DNA from 2 places in the Streptomyces sp. NPDC053474 genome. Region 2 is predicted to be linked to the other one. Evidence: riboswitches for the same ligand, from Rfam matches in the RefSeq annotation. Region 2 holds a riboswitch; the other holds the start of a gene.

Region 1 (5,901 bases), on a different contig from region 2:
CGCACGGCGCGTAGCCGTACCCCTCCACCTCCATGTTGCCGTACTGGGCGTCGGGGGATCCGGCCTGGCCGTGCCAGAGCAGCATCCACACCTTGCCGTCGGCGAGGGCGTGCAGGAGCGCCTCGTACGCGTCATAGCGCCCCGGCGTCACCTGGCGCAGCATGTGCTCGACCTGTCCGGCCGCAGCGGTGCCCGACGCGCTCACCCTAACCGCCCCTTCGCGACGTGCCCTGCGCGGTCGTTGCGCCGACCGCGTCACCGGGCACCAGCTTAAGCGGGGCGTGGCTACTTAGCGCTTGAACAGGTGGGCCGTGCTGTGCCTTGTTGTGTCGTGCGGTGTCTGCGGGGCGTCCGTGGCTGGGCGCGCAGTTCCCCGCGCCCCTTTGGGGCGCTGGTCCCCGGGGCGCTGGCTACTTTGGGGCGCTGCCCCCGGGGCGCCCTTCTATCGCGTGGTGAAGAAGGGGCGGAGTCTGGTTTTCATCCAGTCGCCTACCGGGTCCTGGGCCACGTCCAGGAGGACCAGGTTGACCGGCCACGGCGGGGGGGTGTGGCCTAGGGCCCGGCCCAGGGCCGCCATGGGCAGGTCCCGGGCGTCGCCCTCCCAGGAGGACAGCTCGACGCCGATGAACAGGGTGGGGGCCTCGTCCTCGACCGTGGCGAGACAGCGCCGCGCGCTGAGCACCGCGCCCGTCGCCTCGAACTCCCGCGCCGCGGCGGACAGGAAGTCCACCGGGTCGTCCTGCCAGTCCGGCTCGTAGAGCCGCACCCGGCCGCCGCTCGCGGGCCCGTCCAGCTCCGTGCGCCCCACCCGGCACAGCGCGGCCACCGCGGCGGGCGGCAGCGGCACCGCCACCGTGCCCTCCGGGTTGAGCGCGATGCCGAGCTCCGGCGCCAGCCCGCGCGCGAACTCCACCGCGGGCGCCACCGTGCAGCTCATCCGCCCCCCGGTGGCCTGCTGGAACTCCTGCTCCGAGGTGAAGACGGGCACGTACGCCTGCCCGTGGAGCTCCAGCGTCGGCAGGTCGAGCGTGCCGCTCTCGGGCCCACCCCCGTTCGGCAGCGGGATCCACAGCCTGCTGCGGCCAAGGACCTCGACCAGGCGGGCGCCCGTCTCCTCGGACGGCGGCGCGCCGAGCGAGGCGGCGAGCACCTCCTCCAGTTCGTTGGCGGGCCAGCCGCCGTAGGGATGGGCGTGCGCCTGTGCCGGTACGTCCCCCGGAAAGTCCATTTGTCTCGACCTCTGCTCTGCGTGCTGTCTGCGGCCCGACCCTAACGCCGCCGGTCCCGCGCGCCCCGCCCTACCCGCCCTGGCCCTCGAAGCCCAGCGCGCGCAGCGCCCCCGCCGCCTCCCGGTCGAGCAGCACCGCCGAGCCGCAGCCGCGCGGCAGGCTCCCGCTCTCGGCGGCCCGGACCAGGCGGCCGACCGTCCTGCGGTGGCGCGCGAAGGCGTACCGGGAGACGCCGCGCCCCCGGGCGCGCTGGCCGTCGAGGGCGACGGGGGCGGGCACGTCGAGCAGCAGCAGGTGCAGCGTGGCCCCGCGCCGGGCCGCCGCGCGGGCGAGCCAGCGGCGCACCCACGGCTGGGTGCCGCAGTCGTGGACAACGACGCCGGTGCCCGCGCGCAGCGTCCGGCGCAGGTGGGCGTAGTGCGCGAGGCGGACGAGGGGGCGGTAGAGCGCGTACGGGATCCGGCGCGGCACCCGGGCCGCCCAGCGGTCGCGGGTGTCCTGGGAGTCCACGCGCGGGCCCGCCACGGCGCGCCGCATCAGCGTGGACTTGCCGCTGCCGGGCAGCCCGGAGACCACCACGACGTCCCCGGCGGCGAACACCAGGCGGCGCGGGCCATGGCCGGAGCGGCCCCTGAGGTCGCGCACGACGGCCCGGCGGGAACCGGCGACGGCCTCCCGCGCGGGCGGCGCGGGGGCGCCCGGCTGCGGGGGCAGGGCGACGCCCGCGCCGGGCAGCACCGCCCCCGCCCTGGGCAGCGAGACACCCGTGGTCGTCGCGTAAGCACTGCTCCTGCGCACCGTGATCGGCCTCCCCATGCTCGTCACGTCACTCATCCCCAGTACTTCTCCGTGGTATGTAAAGAGAAGGTAATGCCCTACGAAGACGACAACCGGGGACTCCCTGGTTGCGACTGTTGTGCGACGGGGGCGCGTGCAATGATGTGCGCGCCAACTCCATACCGGCCGCTTGAATCCGCGCGGGAGAGTCCCCGGTGACGCAGGAGCGTCGTGGGGCGCCGAAGGAGCAAGTTCCTCCCTTGAATCTCTCAGGCCCCGTACCGCGCGGGCGAGGCACATCTGAAAAGCGAGCCGCCCCGGTGGCTCCACCCAAGGTGCAAGTCATGCCCCGTGGTACGCGTGGGCCTGGTGAACCTCTCAGGTTTGATGACAGATGGGGAGGGACGACCTCGCCCGTCATGCCATGCCTGGGAGCCACTACTCATGAGCCCTACCCCGCGCAAGACCGCCCTCGACGCCCTGCATCGCTCGCTGGGCGCCACCATGACCGACTTCGCGGGCTGGGACATGCCGCTGCGGTACGGCAGTGAGCGCGACGAGCACAACGCCGTGCGCACCAAGGCCGGCCTCTTCGACCTCTCCCACATGGGCGAGATCACGGTCACCGGCGCCGGGGCCGTCGACCTGCTGAACTACGCGCTCGTCGGCAACATCGGCTCCGTCGGCGTCGGCCGCGCCCGCTACACCATGATCTGCCAGGCCGACGGCGGCATCGTCGACGACCTGATCGTCTACCGCCTCGGCGAGACCGAGTACATGGTCGTCGCCAACGCGGGGAACGCCCAGGTCGTCCTGGACGCCCTCACCGAGCGGGCCGCCGGGTTCGACGCCCAGGTGCGCGACGACCGGAACGCGTACGCGCTGGTCGCCGTCCAGGGCCCCGAGTCCCCCGGCATCCTCAAGGCAGTGACGGACGCCGACCTGGACGGCCTGAAGTACTACGCGGGCCTGCCCGGCACGGTCGCGGGCGTGCCCGCCCTGATCGCGCGCACCGGCTACACGGGCGAGGACGGCTTCGAGCTGTTCGTGGCGCCGGAGCACGCCGAGACGCTGTGGCGGGCGCTGACGGAGGCGGGCGCCCCCGTCGGCCTCGTGCCGTGCGGTCTCTCCTGCCGCGACACGCTCCGCCTGGAGGCGGGCATGCCGCTGTACGGCAACGAGCTGACCACCGGTCTCACCCCGTTCGACGCGGGCCTCGGCCGGGTCGTGAAGTTCGAGAAGACCTCGCACGCGGAGGACTTCGTGGGCCACGACGCCCTCAGGGCCGCCGCCGAGCGCGCCGAGTCCGCGCCGCCCCGCAAGCTCGTCGGCCTGGTCGCCGAGGGCCGCCGGGTGCCCCGCTCGGGCATGGACGTTGTCGCGGACGGCCAGGTCGTGGGCCAGGTCACCTCCGGCGCCCCCTCGCCCACCCTCGGCAAGCCGATCGCCATGGCCTACGTCGACGCCGCCCACGCCGAGCCCGGCACCCCCGGCGTCGCCGTGGACATCCGCGGCACCCACGAGCCCTACGAGGTCGTGGCGCTCCCGTTCTACAAGCGCCAGAAGTGACGCCAGCAGCACATCGGCACCGTACAAGCAACGGTACAAACCGTCTCATTCCGCAAGACGGCCCTTCTCACGTGCATCAGCACACGCCCGCGTACAGGAGAATTCACGCCATGAGCAACCCCCAGCAGCTGCGTTACAGCAAGGAGCACGAGTGGCTGTCGGCCACCGAGGACGGTGTGGCGACGGTCGGCATCACCGAGTTCGCGGCCAACGCGCTCGGTGACGTCGTCTTCGCCCAGCTCCCGGCGGTCGGCGACACGGTCACCGCGGGTGAGACCTGCGGCGAGCTGGAGTCGACGAAGTCGGTCAGCGACCTGTACTCCCCGGTTTCCGGTGAGGTCGTCGAGGCCAACCAGGACGTTGTGGACGACCCGTCCCTGGTGAACTCGGCCCCCTTCGAGGGCGGCTGGCTGTTCAAGGTGCGCGTCGCCGAGGAGCCGGGCGACCTGCTCTCCGCCGACGAGTACACCGAGTTCGCAGGCAGCTGACCACGGCGTAAGGACTGATCTTCCGATGTCGCTTCTGAACACCCCTCTCCACGAGCTCGACCCGGACGTCGCCGCGGCCGTCGACGCCGAGCTGAACCGCCAGCAGTCCACCCTGGAAATGATCGCCTCGGAGAACTTCGCTCCGGTCGCCGTCATGGAGGCCCAGGGCACGGTCCTCACCAACAAGTACGCCGAGGGCTACCCCGGTCGCCGCTACTACGGCGGCTGCGAGCACGTCGACGTGGCCGAGCAGATCGCGATCGACCGGGTCAAGGAGCTGTTCGGCGCCGAGTACGCCAACGTCCAGCCGCACTCCGGCGCCTCCGCCAACCAGGCCGCCCTCTTCGCCATCGCCAAGCCCGGCGACACGATCCTCGGCCTGGACCTGGCGCACGGCGGCCACCTCACCCACGGCATGCGCCTGAACTTCTCCGGCAAGCAGTTCAACGTGGTCCCGTACCACGTGGACGAGGCCGGTCTGGTCGACATGGCCGAGGTCGAGCGCCTGGCCAAGGAGAACAGGCCGAAGGTGATCATCGCGGGCTGGTCCGCCTACCCGCGCCAGCTCGACTTCGCCGAGTTCCGCCGGATCGCCGACGAGGTCGGCGCGTACCTGTGGGTCGACATGGCGCACTTCGCCGGTCTCGTCGCCGCGGGCCTGCACCCGAACCCGGTGCCGTTCGCGGACGTGGTGACCTCCACCACGCACAAGACGCTCGGCGGCCCGCGCGGCGGCATCATCCTGGCCCGTAACAAGGACTTCGCGAAGAAGCTGAACTCCGCGGTCTTCCCCGGCTTCCAGGGCGGCCCCCTGGAGCACGTGATCGCGGCGAAGGCCGTCTCCTTCAAGGTCGCGGCGTCCGAGGAGTTCAAGGAGCGCCAGCAGCGCACCCTGGACGGCGCCCGCATCCTGGCCGAGCGCCTGGTCCAGGACGACGCCAAGGCCGTCGGCGTGGACGTCCTCTCGGGCGGCACGGACGTGCACCTGGTCCTGGTCGACCTGCGCAACAGCGAGCTGGACGGCCAGCAGGCCGAGGACCGCCTCCACGAGGTCGGCATCACGGTCAACCGCAACGCCGTCCCGAACGACCCGCGCCCGCCGATGGTCACCTCGGGCCTGCGCATCGGCACCCCGGCCCTGGCCACCCGCGGCTTCGACGCCGAGGACTTCCGCGAGGTCGCCGACATCATCGCTGAGGCGCTGAAGCCCGGCTTCGACGCCGAGTCCCTGCGGGGCCGGGTGTCCGCTCTGGCCGCGAAGCACCCGCTGTACCCCGGCCTGAAGTAGTTTCGTACGCTTTTATTGGTACGGACTTCCGGGGCACCGCGCACACTGGACCTGAGGACGGTGTGCGCGGTGCCCCGCACCGCGTGCCCGACCAGCAGACCCGCAAGCCCGTGTAAGCCCGCCGAGCCCGCGCAGCACCGCCCTCGCACGACCGGCAGACAACGGCGTCTACCACCCACCATTGGAGTTCTCTCGTGGCCATCTCGGTCTTCGACCTGTTCTCGATCGGCATCGGCCCGTCCAGCTCCCACACGGTCGGCCCGATGCGCGCGGCGCGCATGTTCGCCCGCCGCCTCAAGAACGAGGGCCTGCTGGCCCACACCACGGCCCTACGCGCCGAGCTGTACGGCTCCCTCGGCGCCACCGGCCACGGCCACGGCACGCCCAAGGCCGTCCTCCTCGGCCTGGAGGGCGAGTCCCCGCGCACGGTGAACGTGGAGACGGCCGACGACCGCGTCGAGGAGATCAAGACCTCCGGCAGGCTGAACGTCCTCGGCATGCACGAGATCGACTTCGACTTCGACGAGGACCTGGTCCTGCACCGCCGCAA
Region 2 (5,901 bases):
GCGCCCGTCCCTCGGACGCCATAGCGCTGGCCCTGCGCACCGGGACGCCGATCTTCGGCAGCGACGGCGTGCTCGACGACGCGGGCATCGCGATCCCGGACGAGCAGGAGGACGAGGTGGAGAAGTTCCGCGAGTTCCTCGACCAGATCTCGCCCGAGGACTTCGGCACCAGCAGCCAGTGACGGGCCGGAATCCGCTGCGCGGGTAGGGCGCGGCCCGCAGGGAGCGGGCCGGGCGCCGACCGCGGCGGACGAACGGCTCAGAGACCCTGCGAGGAGCGGCCGAGGGGCCCGCTCCGGAGCATTCGGCTAGCCTTTCCCCGCAGTGCGGTACGGGAAACCACTCGCAGGGTGATTATCACTCGGCGTGCCGAGTGTGGCGATCGTTGACGAGCCCCTGGCGACTGCCTACCGTCGAGAAGGCAGGTCAAGGACGGAGGTCGGCGTGAGAAGCAGCGGCGACGGTACAGCGGTGGGCGGTTCGTATCCGCTGCACGGTGGCTCGGCCGAACCCTCGTTGAGGCGCCCGGTGCCGGTTCACGGTAGCGGCAGCCCGTCCGGACCGGAAGGCCAGGCGCAGCAGGGCGACAAGGACCAGATCGGATACCGGGGCCCGACGGCGTGCGCGGCCGCGGGCATCACCTACCGCCAGCTCGACTACTGGGCGCGCACCGGTCTCGTCGAGCCCAGCGTGCGCGCCGCGGGCGGCTCCGGCACACAGCGGCTCTACAGCTTCCGCGACGTCGTCGTCCTGAAGATCGTGAAGCGCTTCCTCGACACCGGTGTGTCGTTGCAGAACATCCGCACCACGGTGCAGCACCTGCGGGACAGCGGCTTCCGGGACCTGGAGCGCACGACGCTGATGAGCGACGGCGCGACGGTGTACGAGTGCACGTCGCCCAGCGAGGTGCACGAGCTGCTCCAGGGCGGGCAGGGCGTCTTCGGAATCGCCGTCGGCGTCGTCTGGCGCGATGTCGAGGCGGCGCTGTCGCAGCTGCACGGGGAGCGCGTCGACACGGGGGAGACCCTCGTCGGGAACCACCCGGGGGACGAGCTGGCGCGGCGCCGCAATCGCGCTGTGTGAGGCTCTGCGGGGCGAGCGGAGGCGCTGACGCCCTCCGCCCTCTTCTGCGCGCCCGAGGCGCGCACAGAGCCGTACGCGCCCTTAGCGGGCGCCTGCCTGCGCCGTCTGCGGGGCCGACCCGTGGCCGGAGGTCCGGCCTGTCGTCGTACGGCCTCGCTGACTCGTCCGTCGCCGCAGGTCACGAGCATTGTCAGTGGCGTGGGGCACCATCAGGGGCGTGAGAACCGCGCCGACGATCCTGCATCTCGACATGGATGCCTTCTACGCGTCCGCCGAGCAGGCCGCGAAGCCGAGCCTGCGCGGCAAGGCCGTCGTGGTCGGCGGCCTCGGGCCGCGGGGCGTGGTCGCGACCGCGTCGTACGAGGCCCGGCGGTTCGGGGTGCACTCGGCGATGCCGATGGGGCAGGCGCGGCGCCTCGCGCCGAACGCCGCGTACCTCGTGCCCCGCTTCGGTCTGTACCGGGAGGTCAGCGAGCAGGTCATGGCGCTGCTGCGGCAGCTGTCGCCGCTCGTGGAGCCGCTCAGCCTCGACGAGGCCTTCGTGGACCTGGAGGCGGGCGGCGTCGCCGACGACGAGGCGTCCGCGCGGGCCGTGGGGGAGCGGCTGCGGGCGGACATCCTGCGGGTGACCGGGCTCAGCGGGTCCGTGGGCCTGGCCGTGTCCAAGATGCTGGCGAAGATCGCCTCCGAGCAGGCCAAGCCCGACGGCCTCGTCCTGATACCGCCCGGCACGGAGCGGGCGCTGCTCGGGCCGATGCCGGTGCGGGTGCTGCCCGGTGTGGGCCCCGCGACCGGGGACCATCTGCGGCGGGCCGGGATCACCACCGTGGAGGAGCTCGCCGAGGCCGGGGAGGACGAGCTGGTGCGGCTCCTGGGCAAGGCCCACGGCGGGGCGCTGTACGCGATGGCGCTGGCCCGGGACGAGCGGCCCGTGGTGGCCGAGCGGGACACCAAGTCGGTCAGCGTCGAGGACACGTACGACGTGGACATCCACGACCGGGTGCGGGTGCGGTTGGAGGTGGCGCGGCTCGCCGACCGGTGTGTGCAGCGGCTGCGGGCGGCCGGGCACTCCGGGCGGACCATCGTCCTGAAGGTGCGGCGCTTCGACTTCTCGACGCTGACCCGCTCCGAGACGCTGCGGGGGCCGACGGACGATCCGGCCGTGGTGCGGGAGGCGGCGGCGCGGCTCCTGGAGTCCGTGGACACGACGGGCGGGGTGCGGCTGCTGGGCGTCGGGGTGAGCGGCCTCGCGGACTTCACGCAGGAGGACCTCTTTGCGCAGGCCCACGCGGTGCTGCAGACCGAGTCCCTGGCGCCCGGGGCCGAGGAGGAGGAAGCGGTGGCTGCCCCGGTGGCCGTCGTGGCTGAGGAAGGCGGGCCCGACGCGGCGTCCGGGTCGGGCGAGGCGGCTGGGGAGCCGGTGGCGCCCGCCGAGCGGCGGTGGCCCGCGGGGCACGACGTACGGCACGCGGTGTACGGGCCCGGATGGGTGCAGGGCAGTGGCCTGGGGAGGGTAACGGTGCGGTTCGAGACCCCGGATTCGGCGCCGGGGCGCGTGCGGACGTTCCGCACGGATGACCCGGAGCTGGAGCCTTCGGATCCGCTGCCGTTGGTGGTGGCGGACGCGGGGGCTTTGGCGGAGCGGCAGGCTTCGGCGGGGGAGCCGGTGGACCAGGGGGCCACAGAAGCGGCTTCGGCGGGTCGGGAGACCTCAGACGGGGAGGAAGGGACGCTGCCGCTGGCGGAAGGGGCCGGGTAGGCGCCCCTCGGTGCTGGGGTGCTGGGGTGCTGGGGTGCTGGGGTGCTGGGGCGGCGGTGCGGCGGTGCGGTGCGGCAGGTCCGGTGGCCCGGCGGGACGGCAGGTCCGGCGGGGCGGCGGGTCCGGTGGTGCGGCGGGTCAGGCGGTGGAGCGGGTCCGGCAGGTCCGGTGGTGCGGCGGGTCGGGCGGCGCGGCGGATACGGAGGTGCGGTGGTGCGGCGGTGCGGGCGGCAGGTCCGGCGGGTCTGGCGTATCCGGTGGCTCGGCGGATCGGGCGGTGCAGAGGCGCGGTGGGTCTGGCGGTGCGGCAGGTCGGGCGGTGGAGCGGGTCCGGCGGATCCGGTGGTGCGGCGGGTCTGGCGGTGCAGCGGGTCGGGCGGTGCAGCGGATCGGGCAGGCCCGGCGGGTGGGGCGGTGGGGTGGCGCGGCAGGTCCGGTGGTCCGGTGGTGGCGCGGTCGTCAGGTGCCCGGCCCGTCCACCCCGTTCGCCCGGTGAGCCCGGTGAGCCCGGTGAGCTCGGTCAGGCCGGTCCGGCCCCGGGGCCGAAGTCGTGGTCCGGTGCGGGCGGCGGCGTCACGTCCAGGCCGTAGTGGCGGTAGAGCTGGAGCTCCTGCTCGGGGGAGAGGTGGCGGCCCACGCCGAAGTCGGGGGCGTCCTTGATCAGGGAGCGCTCGAAGGGCACGCGCAGGGTGCCGTCCTGGACCAGCTCGCTGGGCTCCAGCGGGACGAACGCGTCACGGCTGAACAGACCGGTGCGTATGGCCGCCCACTCCGGGGCACCCGTGGCGTCGTCGAGATAGATCTCGTCGACCGTGCCGATCTTGGTTCCGTCGCGGTCGAACGCCTTGCGGCCGATCAGATTGCGGGGATCGATATCCGTCTGCACGTTCCCTCCAATTGGTCGCAAGTGATCCGGGCTCATCCGTTTTTCGGTCGTCATACCTACGAAAGAGCACATCGGGACGGGCGGCCACTCGAGGGATCGGCCACGGACCGCGCTGGTAGGCTGGCAAGCGGCTGTTGACCCCGTGCGGGAGAGCTCTTCGGTGGCAGCACCGGAGGCGCCGAAGGAGCAACTCCTCCCCGGAATCTCTCAGGCCCCTGTACCGCACGGACGAGGCCACTCTGGAAAGCAGGGCGGGCGTCGGGCGGGCACGTTCGGAACCCTTCCTCACCGACGGTGAAAGCAGAGCCGCTCCGGCGGTCCTGTGAAGCTCTCAGGTTGAGATGACAGAGGGGGAGGCCGTCCGGGTACCCGCGCCGTGGTGCCCCTCGCAGGTCGTGTCAGACCAGGAGGCCTCCGCAATGACAGCCACCCCTCGCACTCCGCTCACGCAGCTCGAGCAGGGAATCCCCTTCGAGCAGCGGCACATCGGGCCCGACGCGGAAGCCCGCGCCAAGATGCTCGCCCAGGTCGGCTACGGCTCCCTGGACCAGCTCACGGCCGCCGCCGTGCCGGATGTGATCAAGAACGCCGAGGCCCTCGAACTGCCCGGTGCGCGCACCGAGGCCGAGGTCCTGGCCGAGCTGCGCTCCCTCGCGGACCGCAACCAGGTCCTCGACTCGATGATCGGGCTCGGCTACTACGGCACGTTCACGCCGCCCGTGATCCTGCGGAACGTGATGGAGAACCCCTCCTGGTACACCGCGTACACCCCGTACCAGCCGGAGATCTCGCAGGGCCGCCTCGAGGCGCTCCTCAACTTCCAGACCGTCGTCGCCGAGCTGACGGGGCTGCCCACCTCCGGCGCCTCGTTGCTCGACGAGGGCACCGCGGCGGCCGAGGCCATGGCCCTCTCCCGGCGCGTCGGCAAGGTCAAGAACGGCGTGTTCGTCGTCGACGCCGACGCGCTGCCGCAGACCATCGCCGTGATCCAGACCCGGGCCGAGCCCACCGGCGTCGAGGTCGTCGTCACGGACCTCAGCGACGGCATCCCCGCCGACCTCGCCGAGCGCGAGATCAACGGCGTACTGATCCAGTACCCCGGTGCCTCCGGTGCCGTGCGCGACATCAAGCCCGTCATCGAGCAGGCCCACGGCCTCGGCGCGATCGTCACCGTCGCCGCCGACCTGCTCGCGCTCACGCTGCTCACCTCGCCCGGCGAGCTCGGCGCCGACATCGCGGTCGGCACCACCCAGCGCTTCGGTGTGCCGATGGGCTTCGGCGGTCCGCACGCGGGCTACATGGCGGTGCACGAGAAGTTCGCCCGCAACCTGCCCGGACGCCTGGTCGGCGTGTCCGTCGACGCCGACGGCAACAAGGCCTACCGCCTCGCCCTGCAGACCCGCGAGCAGCATATCCGCCGCGAGAAGGCGACCAGCAACATCTGTACCGCCCAGGTGCTGCTCGCCGTCATGGCCGGGATGTACGCGGTCTACCACGGCCCCGAGGGCCTGAAGACGATCGCCCGGCGCACCCACCGCTACGCCACGCTGCTCGCCGAGGGCCTCAAGGCCGGCGGCGTCGAGATCGTGCACGGCGCGTACTTCGACACGCTGACCGCGCGGGTGCCCGGCAAGGCCGCCGACGTGGTCGCCGCCGCGCGCGAGGGCGGAGTCAACATCCACCAGGTCGACGCCGACCACGTGTCGTTCGCCTGCGACGAGACCACCACGCGCGCCCAGCTCGCCGCGCTGTGGACGGCGTTCGGCGTCGAGGCCGACGTCGAGGCCCTGGACGCGAGCGTCGCGGACACGCTGCCCGCCGGGCTGCTGCGCACCGACGAGTACCTGACCCACCCGGTCTTCCACCAGCACCGCTCCGAGACCGCGATGCTGCGCTATCTGCGTCGGCTCGCCGACCGCGACTACGCGCTCGACCGCGGCATGATCCCGCTGGGCTCCTGCACGATGAAGCTCAACGCGACCACGGAGATGGAGCCCGTCACCTGGCCGGAGTTCGGCCAGCTGCACCCCTTCGCGCCCGCCCAGCAGGCGCAGGGCTATCTGACCCTGATCCGCGAGCTGGAGGAACGTCTCGCCGAGGTCACCGGCTACGACAAGGTCTCCCTCCAGCCGAACGCGGGCTCCCAGGGCGAGCTGGCCGGTCTGCTCGCGGT

The links. A riboswitch is a leader RNA that binds a small molecule or an ion and turns the genes downstream of it on or off. The one in region 2 is predicted to bind glycine.
Region 1: another riboswitch for glycine. It lies ahead of gcvT (glycine cleavage system aminomethyltransferase GcvT); the one in region 2 lies ahead of gcvP (aminomethyl-transferring glycine dehydrogenase).

What each region holds. Positions count from the first base shown of each region.
Region 1 is NZ_JBITXV010000007.1:261,831-267,731, reverse strand. It holds gene ACIG3E_RS18855 (enhanced serine sensitivity protein SseB C-terminal domain-containing protein) at 1-205, opposite strand, end outside; gene ACIG3E_RS18850 (enhanced serine sensitivity protein SseB) at 443-1,228, opposite strand; gene ACIG3E_RS18845 (AAA family ATPase) at 1,299-2,063, opposite strand; glycine riboswitch at 2,198-2,300, shown strand; gene gcvT (glycine cleavage system aminomethyltransferase GcvT) at 2,451-3,575, shown strand; gene gcvH (glycine cleavage system protein GcvH) at 3,686-4,063, shown strand; gene glyA (serine hydroxymethyltransferase) at 4,089-5,351, shown strand; gene ACIG3E_RS18825 (L-serine ammonia-lyase) at 5,546-5,901, shown strand, end outside.
Region 2 is NZ_JBITXV010000025.1:81,343-87,243, reverse strand. It holds gene ACIG3E_RS38550 (bifunctional nuclease family protein) at 1-182, shown strand, start outside; gene ACIG3E_RS38545 (MerR family transcriptional regulator) at 445-1,083, shown strand; gene ACIG3E_RS38540 (DNA polymerase IV) at 1,301-2,842, shown strand; gene ACIG3E_RS38535 (PRC-barrel domain-containing protein) at 3,363-3,728, opposite strand; glycine riboswitch at 3,864-3,961, shown strand; gene gcvP (aminomethyl-transferring glycine dehydrogenase) at 4,148-5,901, shown strand, end outside.